2 regions of the Shewanella sp. cp20 genome follow, and region 1 is predicted to be linked to the other one. Evidence: predicted binding sites of a transcription regulator. Region 1 holds the regulator's gene; the other holds the start of a gene.
What was found. The regulator MetJ, encoded in region 1, represses methionine synthesis genes. The targets are predictions, from matches to a motif close to TAGACGTCTAGACGTCTA.
Positions count from the first base shown of each region.

Region 2: metH (methionine synthase) is a predicted target of MetJ. The motif match lies at 2,473-2,490, and genes of this name have one in related genera.

Region 1 covers NZ_JPII01000006.1:7,269-14,448, reverse strand. The annotation lists gene DB48_RS00190 (bifunctional aspartate kinase/homoserine dehydrogenase II) at 1-315, opposite strand, end outside; gene metB (cystathionine gamma-synthase) at 335-1,501, opposite strand; gene metJ (met regulon transcriptional regulator MetJ) at 1,726-2,040, shown strand; gene DB48_RS00175 (sulfite exporter TauE/SafE family protein) at 2,118-2,858, shown strand; gene DB48_RS00170 (conjugal transfer protein TraF) at 2,923-4,119, opposite strand; gene DB48_RS00165 (c-type cytochrome) at 4,629-4,958, shown strand; gene DB48_RS00160 (DUF3373 domain-containing protein) at 5,021-6,733, shown strand; gene DB48_RS00155 (tetrathionate reductase family octaheme c-type cytochrome) at 6,778-7,180, shown strand, end outside.
Region 2 covers NZ_JPII01000007.1:180,510-187,689, reverse strand. The annotation lists gene DB48_RS01150 (FecCD family ABC transporter permease) at 1-109, opposite strand, end outside; gene DB48_RS01145 (ABC transporter ATP-binding protein) at 96-971, opposite strand; cobalamin riboswitch at 1,131-1,311, opposite strand; gene DB48_RS01140 (histidine phosphatase family protein) at 1,363-1,974, opposite strand; gene metH (methionine synthase) at 2,583-6,305, shown strand; gene DB48_RS01130 (hypothetical protein) at 6,730-6,978, opposite strand.

The DNA of each region.
Region 1 (7,180 bases):
CGACAACAGGCTGCTAAGTTGCGACTTGTCGGTTGCTAGGCGCTCTCTCAGGCTACGGGCCTGCTCGTTGGAGAGCAGCTGCTCGATCAGATTCTGCTGGTAACTCACCAGCACCTGTAACTCTTCCTGCCACAGCTGATCTGTGTCGCACAGCTCCAGCAAACGATATAGGAAATTGGTACTCTTACCCGCGGCCGACACCACGATGAGATCATCGCTATGGCCATGGGTCAGTAAAATGTGGGCGACGCGGCGGTAACAATCTGCATCCGCTAAACTAGAACCACCAAACTTATGCAAATGACATCGTGTCATTATCTGCTCCTCAAACCCTTTAACTACTTACCGCGATAGCCGCTTCTAAACCCGCAAGAATATCTGCCACCAGATCCTCGCCATCTTCAATGCCCACTGACAAACGGATCAGGGTATCTTTAACGCCCGCCTCGCGGCGCGCCTCTGGGTCCATGGCTCTATGGGTCATGGTTGCGGGCACCGCCACCAGACTCTCAACGCCCCCCAGGCTCTCGGCTACCGAGAAGTATTGTAACGCATCTAAAAAGGCAACGAGTGCCGATTCGCCACCTTTTAATTCAAAACTGAGCATAGCGCCGAATCCCTTCTGCTGTCGGGCAGCAATTTCGTGGCCAGGATGCTCGGCAAGCCCCGGATAATACACTTTTTCCACCGCCTTGTGGTCACAAAGCAGCGCCAATACCTTCTGAGCGTTGGCTTGATGTTCACGAATACGTACCGACAGGGTTCTCAGTCCTCTCAGGGTCAGGTAGCTGTCGAAGGCCGACCCCGTCAGGCCCAGGGTATTTGACCACCAGTGCAGTAGCTCACCGATCTCAGGGTCTTTCGCCACCACGGCGCCGCCCACCACGTCACTGTGACCATTGATATATTTAGTGGTCGAGTGCACCACAATGTCGGCACCAAGCAGTAATGGCTGTTGTAATACGGGAGAGAGGAAGGTGTTGTCCACCACGACCTGGGCGCCGACCTTATGGCTCGCCTGGGCGATGGCCTGAATATCCACCACTCTCAGCAGCGGATTAGAAGGCGTCTCCAGCCACACCATCTTAGGCGACTGAGCCAGTGCCAGCTCAAGCGCTCGCTCATCGGTTTGATCCACCACCAGAAGCCTAAAGGCGCCCTTTTTAGCCAAATTGGTGAAGAGTCGATAGCTGCCGCCATAGCAATCGTGTGGCACCACCAGTAGATCCTCCGGCCCAAGCAGGCTGGTCACTAGGGTGATGGCCGCCATGCCAGTACAGGTCACCACGCCGCTCGCCCCCTGCTCCAACTCGGCAATTGCCTCCCCCAGAATAGAACGGGTCGGGTTGCCGGAACGGCTGTAATCGAAATCCCGCGGTTGCTGATGCCCTTCAAACGAGTAGTTTGTCGACAGATAGATAGGCGGCACCACGGCACCGTGCTGAGTGTCTGACTCTATGCCTCGTCTTACGGCGGCGGTGGCTAGTTTACGCGCTGTCATCTTCAACTCCTCAATATGAATCCGGGCAGGCATCTTAGACAAAAGGGATGTCTGGACGTCTAAATGTACCTAAGCAGATAGTGAGCGTCAACAACTTTTAGACGTTTAGACGTCCAAACATTTAGAAATCTATTTGCATTTACCAAAAATTCGAGGCAATAATTTGACTGTAATTTGTAAGGGTTTAAAATCTGCACCGAATTTTAGAATTTACAGGTGAGTCAATGACTGAGTGGAATGGCGATTATATCAGCCCCTATGCTGAACATGGTAAGAAGAATGAGCAGGTAAAAAAAATTACTGTCTCCATTCCTCTAAAGGTGCTTAAGGTGTTAACCGACGAGCGCACTCGGCGCCAGGTCAACAACTTGCGTCACGCCACCAATAGCGAGCTGCTATGCGAGGCCTTCCTGCACGCCTACACTGGTCAGCCACTTCCCCAAGACGATGACCTGTCTAAAGACAAACCCGATAGCATCCCAGCCGAAGTCAAACGCCTGATGACCGAGATGGGCATAGAGTGGGAAGAGATGGAATAATCCACTCATACACGAATCGATAGAGGGATCGCTTAGCGATCCCTCTTTAGTTTTCAACTTTTATCTGGAACATCCCAGTGCCTGCACTTCCACTCGATCCCCATATTCTGGCGCTCTCCTCACTCATCGTCTTCGTCGGTGCCCTTACCCAGAGCCTCATCGGCTTTGGCATGGCGGTAGTTGCCGCGCCGCTCCTCTATCTTATCGAGCCGTCACTGGTGCCGGCCCCCGTCATTCTGATGGGCTTCTCTATTGCGCTGCTGACCCTGCTGCGCGAGCGTGGCGCCCTGGAATTCAACGGGCTACAGTATGCCCTACTGGGGAGGATCCCCGGCGGCTTTATCGGTGCGGGCCTGCTCCTGCTCGCGCCTCAGGCCATACTGGGCATAACCATCGCCATCATAGTGGCCATCGCCGTGCTGCTCAGTCTGCTGCGGCTCAACCTGGTCGTTAACCGTCGCAGCCTGTTTATCGCCGGGGTGATCTCCGGCATCTTCGGCAATGTTGCTGCCATCGGCGGACCACCACTGGCCATTTTGCTCTCGGGCAAAGACGCCAAACAGTTTCGGGCGGCACTATCGGCCTTCTTCATCTTTAGTTCCACCATTGCGATTGTTATCTTAGGCCTCACCGGCCTGCTGACCCTGCACCATTTCTATTGCTCGGCGCTGCTGCTTCCCTCAGTGCTGCTCGGTTATCTGGTGGCTAATCGCCTGGTAGGACGCATAGACAAAAACAAGACCCGCATCATGACTCTGGTACTCTGTAGTCTGAGCGCTATCTTGCTGGCGCTAAAATCCCTTAGCGCCCTGCTTTAAAGAGAAAGGAAAAAGATAAGGCCGGCATCATCGCCGGCCTTTGACATTATTTAAAGATGAGTCGTTAGAAATGATACGAGGTCTGAATCACACCGCCAACGGCGTCATCTGTACCCACTAATCCGGTAAGGTCCAGATTAAAAGAACGGCCTATGGTAAAGCCTGTGCCCAGGGTATAGAGGTTACTGCTGGTATCTTTCATGTCGTGGCGATAGCCGACACGCAACGCCAGCCAATCGGTCGCCCGCATCTCACCGCCCAGTCGCCAGTATTGAGTTTCGCCTATCTCATCGAAACGTTTATGACTATTGAGATCCACATCTGTGGTCAGGCTGAAATTGTCCCAGTCATAGGCAACACCTAAGGTATATAAGGCCTCGACCCGATAGGTAAACTGACGTCCCAGAGCCTCCACGGTATCGACCTTCTGACTCACCAGGTTGCGCCCAGACAAGCCCAGAGTCACGCCATCCATGGGTTGAATGGCAACGCCAATATCCAAGTTTGCCACGGTATCATCGTTGCGGTACTTGCTGTCATCGAAATCATCGGCATCGAAGTTGTTGGCACTCACCACATAGTTATAGGTATCGATACGCTGTAGCTTGGGGGAGATACCGACGGCCACCGGCATGTTCACAATCGATAGCGGGAAGCTCAGGGCTACCCCGATCTCTGAGATAGCCCCGGCAACCACGGCCCCTTGAGAGTCCAGATCCGTCACCTGGGGCGGGTTGTTGGGATCCAAATCGGTCAGGGTATCGATATCACTCTCCTCGATCACCGCCACACTCACCGCATCGATATAGGTCTTATAAAAAATAGACATAGGCATGCGCTTGGTTGGCAAGACCACAGAAAACCCCAGGCCCACGCTGGCATAGGCATTTTCACCATCGAGAGATCTTAGATCGGCAACCAGCATGTCGCGATAATTGGTAATGCCCGCCACATCACTGGCATTGATGGCCGCCTCTAGGCCGTCATAGGAGTCCTGCAGGGCATCGAACTTGTCGGTCAGGTTATCGACATCTGCCACCTCGGCACCGAGCACGGGCAACATCACCGCGCCGCCGGAATACTTGGGCGCATGAATGGCTAATAAGGCGGGGTTAATAAAGGCGGCCCCCTCACGGTTTGAGGCCGCCACCCCGGTTCCGCCCATGGCATCACTGCGAGCCTCGTTGTAGAGAGAAGCGGCAGACGCCAGAGAGGCACTACCAGACAATAACACCGCGATGACCAAGCTAAGGTATTTCATCTCATTCACCCTGTTCATTATTTTTGTTCTCGCTCAGGAAGCTACCCGAGTCGTCTTTAAAGATAGACTAAGACAACAAAAAAGTGCGCTCCAAACCTGAGGTTTAAACACTTTTTTTCAAATTATTTTGTCGCGCCTATCCACACATATAAATCCTGTCGATTCGGTAGGCAGCCTTATCCCCTACACAGACGCCTATGCAATACAAACACAGCCAAGAATACCCATTTAGAGATAACTTAAATAATAAAGTGTGATCTGCCTTGGCACTTTTATAGCGATACCAGAAACACAGCGCACCAACCAACAAAGCACAAAACCATTAAATTTCATAACCTTATAAAATATTCATTAGATTTATATCCATGATATTTTTATCAATTAGATTTTTTTCATGAAAGTGATCAACATCAAGTTTACAACTACTCCCTTTTGGTAAATTTTCCAACAAGAAACAAGCATTTTGTTTCAGGTTAATAAATCGCTCAGAGTAGCGATTAAGGAAAATGATGATGAAAAACGTTGCCAAAATAGCTACATGCATACTCCTCGCCCTCACAGTTGGCGGACAAGCCTACGCCGTCGACGGTGGTAACCCTAAGAAAGGGAAACACCTGTATAAAAAAGAGTGCAAAGCCTGCCACAGCAAGGGCGATGCCGCCGGTGAACTGACCCCTATGAGCAAGACCATGAGCCAATGGGATCGTTACTTCAAACGTGACATGCATAAAGTAAAGCCGGAAGTCTTCGAGAAGCTCTCTGAAAAGGATCGTTTAGATATCCAACAGTTCCTCTATGACCATGCGGCCGACTCAGATCAGCCACAGACATGCGGTTAACCACGGACTTGTTATCGGTGCGCTCGTCAACAACCCCAACGAGCGCATAAGGAGAGATTCACATGCGTACTCTACTATCCATACTCATCGCAAATGCACTCGCCATCTCTGGCTCAGCCTATGCCGCCGATAGCGATGCACAAAAACTAGCCGAGCTTAAACAACAGCTTGCCGATCTCACCGAAGAGATTGAAGACATCAACAGTCGTGTCGACAAAAACGAACGCCATAGCGCGCTCGATAGAATTCAACTCACTGGCGATTTCCGTACCAAGGCCCATTCATTGCACTATCAAAATGTCACCTGGAACCCTGCAATCAAGGTAGACTTCAATGATTTTGGTGCAAAAGCTATGTCTGGTGCCTTTGGTATGCCCAACGATCCCAACTCCCCCTTGGGACAGATGATGCAGGCCAACCCGGATCTGGCCGCCGCCTTCCAGAGTGGTATGCTGCAAGGCGTGATGCCCTACGTCTTGGCGCCCAAGACCACTCAGGACATTAACAACGACATCTTCTACACCACACGCCTGAGACTAAACCTCAAGGCCAAGGTATGGGATAACGTCAACTTCGCCGGTCGTCTCAGTATGTATAAAAACTGGGGAGACTCTACCGGCGTGCAGGTGTTCGATTCCTGGCGTTCATTCACCATGGATGGCACCAACAGTGGTAACACCAGCGGTGACTGGCTCCGCGTAGAACGCGCCTACTTCGACTGGAAAAACATTGGTGGTTCAAAAACCTACCTATCTATCGGTCGCCGTCCATCAACCTATGGCCCACCAACCCAATACCGTGAAAATGAGATGCGTGGCGGCACGCCATCTGGCCATCTGGTTAACTTCAACTTCGATGGTCTGACCCTGGGATACAAACTGGGTGAGATCACTGGTATCGACGGTCAAGTGGTGCGTTTCTGTTATGGCCAGGGCTTCGAGTCACAGTGGGGCAACGGTGAGATGTTTGGCGATATCGTCACCAAAGACACCCACCTGGGCGGCTTTAACATCGACGCCATCAACGACGGCAACCACTTCCTGCAAATCACCCTGTTTGGCGCCAAAGATATCAACGACGGCTTCAAGGGCACCATGGCCTTCCCCACACAGCTGGCTGGCATCTTCGCGCCGACCATGTACCAAGATATGCAGAAGTTCAGCAACTTCAACTTCCAGACCCGAGTACAGCCTAGCGGCGTGATCGGCGACATGTACCTGGGTGGCATAGGTTACGCCTACGAGAGCGATGAAGACTTCAAGGCCTTCGCCTCATTCGGCTGGACCCGCGCCGAAGGCAACGGTAACGCCGGTATGTTTGGTGGCATGCTTAGTGATGCGGTCTTCGAGGCACAACTCAATGCCGACGGCAGCGAGATCATCATGATGCCTAGCGCCGCCGACGAAGCCGACACCAAAGATGGTTACGGTATCTATGTGGGTATTCAGGTTCCGGCGCCATACGGCAAGTTCGGTCTGGAATACAACTATGGTTCCAAGTACTGGACACCATTCACCCAGGCCCAGGACGACCCTATCGGCAGCAAGCTGGCTACCCGTGGTCATGTGGCCGAGGCCTACTATATGTTTGATATCAACCCCAGGATGTTCATCAAGCTCGCCGGTCTCTATTACGACTACGAATATACCGGCAGTGGCACCCCAGTGGGCGCGCCGCAAAAAGTGGATGACGTGATCAATGGTTCGGCTTTCTCCATGTTGCCTGTGGTCGATACCGCCTATGACCTCAACGCCTCACTCGTCGTCAACTTCTAACTAAAATATCTCCCCCGGCCGCGGCCGGGGGTAGGGAATGCACCATGAAACACTCACTTTCTCTCACGGCGATGTTTGCCGCCGGAGTTCTCGGCCTGGCTAGCCTCAATGCCATCGCCGATAACCCCCATAAGGAAGCCATTCAAGGCCCCTTCACTCAAGGCTCTCAGGTGACCGAGCAGTGTATCGAATGCCATGAAGATCACGCCAAAGACTTCATGAAGTCGTCTCACTGGACCTGGGAACTGGAACAGAAGCTCCCCGGCCGCACAGTAAAACGCGGTAAGAAAAACGCCATCAACAACTTCTGTACCTCAATCGCGGGTAACGAGCCCAGATGTACCAGTTGTCACGCCGGCTACGGCTGGAAAGACAACAGCTTCGACTTTAGCGACATGACCAAGGTCGACTGTCTGGTTTGTCACGACACCACAGGTACCTATATCA
Region 2 (7,180 bases), on a different contig from region 1:
AACTCACCGCCAGCACCGGGGTCGCCAGGGTCAAGAGCCCCAGACAGACGAAGGCCAGTTGCTGCAAGGCGCCATATCGCCCGCCCTGACTCAGACTAGCGCTCAGCATGAGTCGCCTCCTTTATCTCGCTAGGCTCGTCATCTCGGTGAGCACCCGGCAGACTGTTGTGATAGCCATAGAAATAGTGGATCTGCGGGTTACCATGCTGAGGATGGGGCGCTACCTGACAGCAGACGCCGAACACCTTGGCGATCTGCGCCTCGCTCAGCACCTGCTTTGGGCTTCCCTGCGCCACGGCCCGGCCCTGATCCAGCAGCAACAGGTGATCGCACAGGGCGCTGGCGAGGTTCAGGTCGTGAATCGAGATCACCACAGTGATCCGCAAGGTCTTGAGCAGCTCGAGGATCTGGATCTGATAACGAATATCCAGGTGGTTGGTGGGTTCGTCGAGGATCAGCAACTTGGGCTGCTGCACTATGGCGCGGGCGATAAGCGCCCGCTGCTTCTCGCCGCCGGAGAGGGAGGCATAGGTCTGCCCGGCGCGCTCCTTAAGCCCTACGGTTTCCAGCGCCTGACTCACTGCTAGACGGTCAGCCTTGGTCGTCAGAGAGAACGCCTGCTTGTGAGGCGTGAGTCCGAGGGCCACCAGCTGGGCCGTTGTCATATCGAAATGTTGCGGCGTATCCTGCAGCACCACGGCCACCTCACGGGCAAAGGCCCTGGCACTCAGGCTGGCAATGGGCTGACCAAACAGAGTGATCTCCCCCTGGCTCGGGGTGAGAAAACGATAGAGGCAACGCAGCAGGCTGGACTTACCGGCGCCGTTGGGGCCTATGATCCCCAGCATCTTGCCCTCGGGCAGCGCCAGGTTCACCTGGGACAGTATGGCGCGCTCGCCGCAGCACCAGCCGAGGTCGCGCACCGACAGCGCCACCTTCGCGTCTAAGCCATTATATAAGCCGTCGCCTATGCCATCGCCAAGGTCATGCGCGGGGAGTGGATCTTGATCTGTGCGGGCGTTCAACTACACGCCCTCCGAACGACTCACGCCGAGGCGCCATCGCCCTTGGGCCTGTTGCGGCCCCGAGGAATTCTTCATCTTTTGCTTCCCTCAAGTCACCCGCTTGAGATAGTGGTTAGAGAGTAGGCAGGTATCCTGACTCGTGGCGGCCAAAGGATAATACCAGTTGGCGGGCACACTCACAGTTGCGGGCACAGTTTGGGCTAGCGGCGCTCGGCCTTCCCCAATTCCCTATTAAGTCCGAGTTCTCGCCTTAGCGATCTCGACACCATACTCCCGGCGCAGGCGGTCCCTGTGCCCGGTTATTATGCTAAATTTTGCCGCCGACACAAGGCCGGACTCACTCGGCATCATGCCAGTGCAGACGCCAGAAACTTTCTCCCGTCTTATCGCGGTAATGGCTTACCTTGACCACGCTGGCGTAATCCAGACTCAAGCGGGTATAGAAACCCACCGCGCGCTCGACTCCGAGCGCCTTGGCCATCAGGTGACGAATCACTCCACCGTGGGTGATGAGCAAGAGCGTCTCGCCGCTGTGCTGGTGCACAAGTTGCTCGACCACCTCGTCGACACGCTGTTCGAACGCCGCCATGGGCTCGCCCTCGGGCAATGGATTGGCCCAAGGGTCTTGCCAGTAGGCGGTGAGCTCGGCGCCATGGTCTGCATGCAGCTCAGGAATCGGCTGACCGTCCCAGCGGCCGAAGTAAACCTCCTTCAATCCGGCGTCCAGCGCCACCTTGACCTGATTCTTGCTGGTCAGATGCTCGGCAAATACCCGGCAGCGAGACAGCGGCGAGCTGATCACCCTGTCTACCGCCTCGGGCAGCTTGGCATAGGCCAGCTGCATCTGGGCGAAACCTATCTCGGTAAGCGGTTGATCGCTGTGTCCGCGAAGCAGGTTGCCGCCTTCGCATTCACCGTGGCGCATCAAATAGAGTGTCGTTTGCGTCATAACCCCAGCATTAAACCTTTTCAAGTTGAGTCGTTATCAGCATACGCCCAGGGAGACTCGCTTGGCAATGAAAGATGAATAAGGTATTGAAAAACTTTCAAAATAATCAAGCTTTCGGATAAGACCACAGCGCCTTAACCCTTACACCCAGCGCCCCGTCTCCCTCGAAGTAAAACCAGATTTAAGCTTAGGGAAGTTGCGAATAAGTCGTCATAGTACTCTGGCTTACACAGCAATTGGCGTTCAAGGCGTCTGACGCAGGGCATGCCGGGGCCTGTCCAAGTCAGATAACGCAGAGAGCCGGTTGCTGTGAAAGCCCCGAAGGGCGTGGCTTACAAGCCTATCTGCTATGTTGTGCTTCTTACAAAGGACTTGAGCCATTTGCTGCGAACCACGCCTTGCATCTAGGTCTGTAAGCCGGCGCAGAGCACATGGGACCTGTTCGCACCTTCCCCTATACTCTTTTGACTTGCCCTGAGTATTATAAGTCGATTAGTATAGACGTCTATACGTTTATACATCCAAAAGTAAAATAAAACGTCGACCCTCAGGCAGAGCCCTTAAGAAGAGTCAGATTAGGCACAGGTCAGTTGAAGTAGGTAAAAGTTATGGCGACCCAATCCCCCGTTCGAAACGTAAGGCAGATTAACGATGCGATCCGCGCGCGGCTCAATAAGGAAATTTTGATCCTCGACGGCGCCATGGGCACCATGATCCAGAACCACAAACTCGAAGAGGCCGACTTTCGCGGCGAGCGCTTCAAGCAGTGGCCCTGCGATCTCAAGGGCAACAACGACCTGCTGGTACTGACCCAACCCGAGCTGATCAAGCAGATCCACAAGGATTACCTGCTGGCCGGCGCCGATATCATAGAGACCAACACCTTCAACGCCACCCGCGTGGCCATGGCCGACTATGAGATGCAGGACCTGTCGAAGGAGATCAACCTCGAAGGTGCCCGTCTGGCCCGCGCCGCCTGCGATGAAGTCGCCGCCGAGACCGGCCGCGAGGTGTATGTCGCCGGGGTACTCGGCCCCACCAACCGCACCTGTTCCATTAGCCCGGATGTCAACGACCCTGGCTATCGCAACATCTATTTCGACGACTTGGTAGCGGCCTACCTGGAATCGACCCAGGCCCTTATCGAAGGTGGCGCCGACATCATCATGGTGGAGACCATCTTCGATACCCTCAACGCCAAGGCGGCGCTGTTTGCCATCGAGACCCTGTTCGACCAGCTGGGCCAGCGCCTGCCGGTGATGATCTCGGGCACCATTACCGATGCCTCGGGCCGTACCCTAACGGGGCAAACCACTGAAGCCTTCTACAACTCGCTGCGCCATGTGAAGCCGCTGTCTATCGGCCTCAACTGCGCCCTGGGGCCACAGGAGCTGCGCCCCTATGTCGAGGAGCTGTCGAAGATCGCCGAGTGTTATGTGTCGGCCCACCCCAACGCAGGCCTACCCAACGAGTTTGGCGGCTACGACGAGACGCCGGAGCAGATGGCCGAGGTCATTGGCCCCTGGGCCCAGGAAGGCTTGCTCAACATCATCGGCGGCTGCTGTGGCACTACACCGGAACATATCAAGGCGATACGCGCTGCCGTCATCAAGCATAGCGCCCGTCAATTGCCGAATCTGCCGGTGGCCTGTCGCCTGTCGGGCCTTGAGCCACTGACCATAGACGCCGACTCCCTGTTTGTGAACGTGGGTGAGCGTACCAATGTCACCGGCTCGGCCAAGTTTCTCAGGCTTATCAAGACGGGCGAATATGAAGAGGCCCTGTCGGTCGCCCGGGATCAGGTGGAGAACGGCGCCCAGATCATCGACATCAACATGGATGAAGGCATGCTCGATGGCGTCGAGGTGATGCAGAAGTTCCTCAACCTTATCGCCTCCGAGCCGGACATCAGCCGGGTGCCCATCATGATCGACTCCTCCAAATGGGAGGTGATCGAGGCCGGGCTCAAGTGCATCCAGGGCAAGGGCGTGGTCAACTCCATCTCCCTCAAGGAGGGTGAAGAGAAGTTTATCGAGCAGGCCACCCTGGTGAAGCGCTACGGCGCCGCGGCCATCATCATGGCCTTCGACGAAGTCGGCCAGGCCGATACCAAGGCGCGCAAGATAGAGATCTGTACCCGCGCCTACAGGGTATTGGTGGATAAGGTAGGCTTCCCGCCGGAAGATATTATCTTCGACCCCAACATCTTCGCCATCGCCACCGGCATCGACGAGCATGACAACTATGCGGTGGACTTCATCGAGGCCACGCGCGAGATCAAGCGCACCCTGCCCCATGCGATGATCTCAGGCGGCGTGTCTAACGTCTCCTTCTCCTTCCGCGGCAACAACCCGGTACGTGAGGCGATCCACGCCGTGTTCCTCTATCACGCCATTCAGGCGGGAATGGACATGGGCATAGTCAACGCCGGACAGCTGGCGATCTATGACGATATCGACCCTGAGCTAAAGGCCAAGGTGGAGGCAGTGGTGCAAAACCTGCCCTGCCCAGTTAAAGATTCAAACAACACAGAACAACTGCTTGAGATCGCCGAGCAATATCGTGGCGATGGTGCGGCGGGCGCCAAGAAGGAAGATCTCGAGTGGCGCAGCTGGCCGGTCAACAAGCGTCTGGAGCACGCGCTGGTCAAGGGGATCACAGAGTTTATCGACCAGGACACCGAAGAGGCACGCCAGCAGGCCAGCCGTCCGTTGGACGTGATCGAGGGCCCGCTGATGGACGGCATGAACGTGGTGGGCGATCTGTTTGGCTCGGGCAAGATGTTCCTGCCCCAGGTGGTGAAATCCGCGCGGGTGATGAAGAAGGCCGTGGCCTATCTTAACCCCTTCATCGAGGCCGAGAAGGTCGAAGGCCAGTCCAACGGCAAGATCCTCATGGTCACGGTAAAGGGTGATGTGCACGACATAGGCAAGAACATCGTCGGCGTGGTGCTGGCCTGTAACGGCTATGAGGTGGTGGATCTCGGCGTCATGGTGCCGGTCGAGAAGATCATCGAGGTCGCCAAGGCGGAAAATGTCGATATCATCGGCATGTCGGGGCTGATCACCCCGAGTCTGGATGAGATGGTGCACAATGTGAAAGCTTTCCATAAGGCGGGGTTGAATGTCCCCTCCATCATAGGCGGCGCCACCTGCTCTAAGATCCACACCGCGGTGAAAATCGCCCCCCATGCACCCGAGGGCGCCATCTATATCGCCGACGCCTCACGCGCCGTGCCCATGGTGGCCAAGCTGATCAACGATGACACACGTCAGGCGACCATAGACGCCGCCTATGACGAATACCAGGAGATGCGCGACAAGCGTAACTCACAGGCCAAGCGCAAGCAGATAGTCTCTATTGAGGCGGCGCGGGAGAACCGCTGCCAGCAGGACTGGCAGAGCCATAAGCCTTTCGTGCCGAATCGGCTCGGCAGACAGGTGTTTAATGACTACCCGCTGGAAGACCTGGTCGATCGCATCGACTGGACCCCCTTCTTCCGTAGCTGGGAACTGCACGGTCACTTCCCCAAGATCCTCGACGACGAGGTGGTGGGCGAAGAGGCGCGCAAGCTCTACCAAGATGCCAAGGCAATGCTCAACACCATAATCAATGAGAAGTGGCTCACGGCGAAGGCGGTCATCGGCCTCTTCCCTGCCAACACGGTCAACTTCGATGATATCGAGATCTACAAGGATGAATCACGCAGCGAACTCGAGATGACCACCCACCATCTGCGGATGCAGATAGAGCGGGTGGGCAACGACAACTTCTGTCTCGCCGACTTCGTCGCACCGAAAGACTCGGGCGTCGCCGACTACATGGGCGGCTTCGCCGTCACCGCCGGCCACGGCATCGACGAGCATGTGGCCCGCTTCGAAGCCAACCACGACGACTACAGCGCCATCATGCTCAAGTGTCTGGCCGACCGTCTGGCCGAGGCCTTCGCCGAGCGGATGCACGAACGGGTGCGTAAGGAGTTCTGGGGCTACGCCGCCGACGAGAACCTGGATAACGAGGCGCTGATCCGCGAGAAATACAAGGGCATACGCCCGGCTCCCGGCTACCCCGCCTGCCCGGATCACACGGAGAAAGGCCTGCTGTGGGAGCTGCTTAAGCCCGACGAGACCATAGATCTCAAGATCACCGAGAGCTACGCCATGTTCCCCACCGCCGCCGTCTCCGGCTGGTACTTCGCCCACCCGCAGTCACGTTACTTCGGCGTGACCAACATAGGTAAAGATCAGGTGGAGGATTATGCCAAACGTAAGGGGATGAGTGTGGAGGAAACCGAGCGGTGGTTGGCACCGGTGTTGGATTACGATATTTAGTGGAGAGGGTTACTGCGTAAACCTTATTACGCTTTGATGAGCCAAGCTTTGCTTGGCTAGCACTCGAAGCCTGCCAGTCTTCACTTAGCTTGCCTATACAGCCTTACGGCCGAGGTTAGTCGTGGGGTTCCATTTCACACCGCTTGGTGGATACGGCCTTGCGGCCGAGGTAAGTCGTGGGTCTTCAACCCACACCCGACCAAGAAGGGGATCAACAGCAATCCCCCTCTTGCATCTCCCCTGCCGCCCCAGACGAAGTTGTAATCCTTCGTGTCTTTTTGAAAATCCCTATCGCCTCATATTCGCCATCCATGGCTCATCTGAGACTATTTCGGCATCCATGCCTCAATCACGTGATTTTCTGCAATCCACTCCGGCAACTTCAATGGGGACTTGTTGTAGCATCTAACCTATTCTGAAGGGGTCAGTCACCCTGGTCATTGGTAACTAACAGGATATCTTTTTGGGCTAAAAACCTTTCAAGAACAATAAAAGGAATAGCCACAACCAGAGCATAAACTATCGAATTTAGGAGACTTTGAGTGATAATGCCCAAAAACGAGCTGGGATACAGACTAGAAAATATCATCCCAGATAGGATAATACTCGCCATAGCGATATAAAGAGTTAGCCCAACGCTATTCAGTCTTTTACTCTCTGGTTCTTTAGCCATAAAACCTCCTTATTTATACCCACTAGTCACCACTTTACAGGTGAATACATCCTTATAATTGCAGCATAAGATTGAGACAACTCAACACTTACAGCAAAACAGACAGAACACAGCTTATAGAAATTCAAGGCTTAAGTCAGGCTTCAGTTAAACTTGGCCTCACGAATCCATACGGCCTTGCGGCCGAGGTAAGTCGTGGGTC